2 regions of the Desulfosporomusa polytropa genome follow, and region 2 is predicted to be linked to the other one. Evidence: riboswitches for the same ligand, from Rfam matches in the RefSeq annotation. Region 2 holds a riboswitch; the other holds the start of a gene.

Region 1 (2,206 bases), 2.2 Mb from region 2:
CCGACTGAGCAACATTTTTTATAAGAGTTCGGAGATGTTCAGCCATATTATTGACAGCCTTAATTAGCTGCCCAACCTCGTCTTTAGAATTAAAGTTAACGCCCTGTATTGCTAGGTTTCCATTTGAAATTTCTTGCACGTTAGCAACTACAGCAATCAATGGTTTAGATATAATTCTTGCTACCCACCACCCTAATCCTAATGCAAGCATAATGGATATTAACGGAATATAGCTGAGCATTCTATTTGCAAAGTCAAAGTCTAGATCATTTTGCGTGTTAATCTCGTCGGCTGTTTTAGAATTGTATTCTGCAAGTTCGTCACCAAGTTTATTCATAGTAGTAAGGTGAGGCAAGGCATGAATTCTATAGTACTCGTAAGCATCTAGCTTTTGTCCATTAGATGCTAAATCTAACGATTTTTGTCGTTCGACTCTATATGATTTCAGTACTTCTTTTATTTGCGAAATTTTCTCTGTTTGAAATAGGTCAAGATTTGTTTTTTCGTAATCAGCCATTATTTTATCATTTTCATCTTTCAATTTAGCAAATTGTTGAGTAAATTCTTGTGCTTTAGCGTTATCATTATTTAATACTATCAATTGTATCGAAATAGCTTCACCTGCTCTAATATTGACCCTAAATGAATTTATCCATTTGATCGGTAATAACTTCTCTTTATACATTTTAGACATGTCCATATTTGCTTTTTGATTAAAGTAAAAACCTGTAAAGCCGATTAATCCCATTCCAATTGCCATCAAAACAATAAGGCTGATAATTTTTGTTGCTGTGTTTAAGTTTTTGAACATTAATGCGCCTTCTCTCATTTTTATTATCATTATTTTGTCTTTTAGGTTAAAGCTTTATCAAGATGCAAAAGATAGCACACTACTACATTTGACTCATTCCTTAAAAATAATAGGCCACCAGATTGCATAGAGTTGTTATATAAACTCAATTTGCAACCTGGCAGCCATAACATTTTTGTCTTAGACCCACGGTTTTGCGTCCCCACTTTTCAATGAGTTTGCCCAAAGCTTAATTAATTTTATGTAAATTTTACCACCATTTAAATTACAAGTCTAGCTAAAAAATTCGTTTTTTATAACGATCCCCCATCCGTAGTTTAAGTTTCCTACGAATGGGGGTACTTTGTCATTATCAAGCTGTACCACTTCCCATTACTAACTGTATTTTTTCGGCGACTGCAACATCCGCGGGAGCAAAATCGTACTGGTTCAATTCATGAATATCTACCCAAGCAAACATGTCGTGATCAGTCAATACTGGTTCTCCTTCGACCCACTCCGCCCAATAAAATAGCAAGTGTATCGGACCCCGTGAGTGTTGATGACAAACAGACATAAAGTGGTCTCTCGTGCATACTTGCATATTTAATTCCTCAAATATCTCCCGTTCAAGGCCTTGTTGAGGAGTTTCATTTTTTTCGATTTTACCGCCTGGAAACTCCCATTTACCATTTAACTCTGGTGGAAACGTTCGTCTTGCAATTAAAAGTTTGTTATTTCTTTTTATTAAACCTGCAACTACTTCTTTCATGGATGTAATCTCCTAAAAATCAAATCCGGACCAGGTGATAGGTTTAGAGCGATCGCAGCAACAAAGAATACCGCCCAGTAAGCATAATCCATGTTATCATCCATTTCCTATGAACTACATACTTCTAAATAAACCAATTACTTTACCAGCAATAGAAACGTTTTCGGCATAGATAGGTTCCATTGAATTGTTTTCCGGCTGAAGCCGAATTCGTCCGCTTTCCTTGAAGAACCGTTTTACAGTAGCTTCTTCGTTATCAATTAAAGCTACCACAATATCTCCATTGCTAGCATTATTTTGCTGCCGGACAAGCAAGTAGTCTCCATCCAAGATACCTGCATTAATCATACTTTCGCCCTTAACAGATAGCATAAACACGTTATCTTCGCTACCTATCAACTCAGCAGGCAGCGGATAGGTTTCTTCTACATTTTCAATAGCAAGAATCGGCTGACCGGCAGTAACTAGGCCAACGAGAGGAACTGGAATAACCGTCTTTTGTCGCCACGACGCTTCGTCGAGTACGTCAATTGCGCGAGGTTTGGTTGGATCACGTTTTATATAACCCAAAGATTCCAGTTTAGTCAGATATGAATGTACTGTAGAACTGCTGCTAAGTCCGACTGCTTCTCCTATTTCCCGAA
Region 2 (2,206 bases):
CAATGGCATCATACTGACAGCCCGCACCGGCAGACCGTCAGACCGGCGAAAGTACAGCTTAACCTGCCATTTACGTTCCAGTTCATGCGCCTTCTGGACAATCATGGCTGCCACCCGGGCATGCAACCCCTTTTCATGGGCGATAACTGCCTGTTTGCTACTATCCACAACCATTCACCCCGTTGCTCTATTCTAAAATCATTGTACTGCACTGCGACAGTGTAAAGCAAACCCCAAAAAGTTATGTTTGCTCACAGAAATACAAACAGGCATACGCTCTTAATCAAAAGCGTATGCCTGCTTTACACTGGTTTAAACTATGTTCTTTTATCGCATTATCACCTGCGCAAGATTTGCCGTTACCGAAGGTTGCTTAAGCTGCACAGAGGCGCAGCTGCCCCAGCTTTTCAGTCGCACCGACATTTTGCCGCGAACTCTTTGAATCGCATTATCAATAACCTTTTCCTGTAAGTTTAACTTTTTTGCAATTTCACGTTGTTTATAACCAGCAATATATAGATCAATAACCTGTTTTTCAAGGCGAGACAACCTACGGTTCAACTCATCCTCAATACTTTCTACCAGTTCTTCTTCGACAATAAGATCAGCCGGATCCTGTTGACTGGCATCAACAAATACCGCCTCCAGACTTACGCCGGGTGATTCCGGCAGGCCATGCAAGGAAACAGCTTCATTAAGAAAACAATGCTTTTTACGATTATACATAGTTACAGCCGATTTAATCGTGCTTTGAATATTCAGCCCTGCGATTAGACCAAAGGATTCACCCCGCTGATTATCATAGTTGCACACAGCTTTATATAAGCCAATTAAACCCCATTGATACATATCGCGATAATCCCCGCCAGGCAAGAAATAGGTTTTAACATACCGCAAGATCACCTTATGATATTGTCTTACAATTTTTTCAAACTCTTCATTGTTAACACTACCATCACTATAAAAGCATGCCTCCAGCACTATAGCAACCCCTTGTCATCATTTTATTTCCCAATAAAAAGCATTGCTTTTAGCACTTTGTTGCTCTCTTTGCCAGCAAGCACAATAACTACGCCAATATTATGGTCGTTTCTCCTATAACGGCAGCCATTACTGCAATTGCAGTATAGTTTTACAACCCACGTATTAACCCAAATTATGCTTAGAAATGAGCAGCAAAGAAGGCAGACTAACGCCTGCCGCTAAAATCAACCATACGCTAGTTGGCAGCTTGGCAATCATAGACTATTCGTCCTTAGACCCATAGCTTTGTGTCCTTGCCTTTCGACAAGTTTACTTAATATTTGTTTTAATTCTATTATAAAACAATGACTTTATCGTTTACTGTCGAAATTACGTCCTTGATGTTGTTATTTTTGTTTATTTTTGTTATTTTTTTGTTATTTTCTTTAGGCTTTATAGTTTATCAGCGCCAAACCCAGCAAACAAAACGACCATCCCAGGATGGTCGTAATAGATAAACTCTCCTTAAAAGCCATTAATCCTACCGGAATTAATACACTACCCAGGTATCCTGGATAAATCACTAAACTTGGTAAATTGTTTGTGGAAGAACAGTTGAATACTATCAACCGGACCATTACGATGCTTAGCAATGATAACATCGGTGATGTTCTTGTGCTCAGTCTCCGGATCATAGTAGTCCTCGCGATAGAGAAAAGCCACGATGTCAGCATCCTGCTCAAGGGAACCAGATTCCCGGAGGTCACTGAGCATAGGTTTTTTCACCTGCCGTGACTCTACACCCCGACTGAGCTGAGATAAGGCAACAACTGGCACCTTGAGCTCGCGAGCTAGGGCTTTTAGCGATCGGGATATCTCGGAAATTTCCTGCTGACGGTTTTCGCTGCGGGAACTGCCGGCACTACCTTGCATAAGCTGCAGGTAATCGATGATGATAAGCTGGAGATCATGTTCAATTTTGAGCCTACGGGCTTTGGAACGCATCTCCATAACGGTGATGCCGGCGGTATCATCAATAAAGATTGGTGCAGCAGCCAAACGGTCAGCGGCCCTTACTAGCTTGTCCCAGTCATTGTTTTCCAGTTCTCCAATTCGCAGGCGCTGGGCATCAATAGGGGCCTCGGCACAAAGCATCCGCTGCACAAGTTGCTCCTTGGACATCTCTAGACTAAAAAAGGCCACCGCTTGTTTTTCCTTAATCGCAACATTCTGAGCAATATTA

What was found. A riboswitch is a leader RNA that binds a small molecule or an ion and turns the genes downstream of it on or off. The one in region 2 is predicted to bind cyclic di-GMP.
Region 1: another riboswitch for cyclic di-GMP. It lies ahead of ACZ449_RS12125 (methyl-accepting chemotaxis protein); the one in region 2 lies ahead of ACZ449_RS22160 (sigma-70 family RNA polymerase sigma factor).

What each region holds. Positions count from the first base shown of each region.
Region 1 covers NZ_AP042400.1:2,192,443-2,194,648, forward strand. Annotated here, with positions in the region: gene ACZ449_RS12125 (methyl-accepting chemotaxis protein) at 1-841, opposite strand, end outside; cyclic di-GMP riboswitch class I at 960-1,044, opposite strand; gene ACZ449_RS12130 ((deoxy)nucleoside triphosphate pyrophosphohydrolase) at 1,164-1,562, opposite strand; gene lexA (transcriptional repressor LexA) at 1,677-2,206, opposite strand, start outside.
Region 2 covers NZ_AP042400.1:4,356,626-4,358,831, forward strand. Annotated here, with positions in the region: gene ACZ449_RS22155 (sigma 54-interacting transcriptional regulator) at 1-168, opposite strand, end outside; gene ACZ449_RS22160 (sigma-70 family RNA polymerase sigma factor) at 328-981, opposite strand; cyclic di-GMP riboswitch class I at 1,223-1,308, opposite strand; gene dnaB (replicative DNA helicase) at 1,522-2,206, opposite strand, start outside.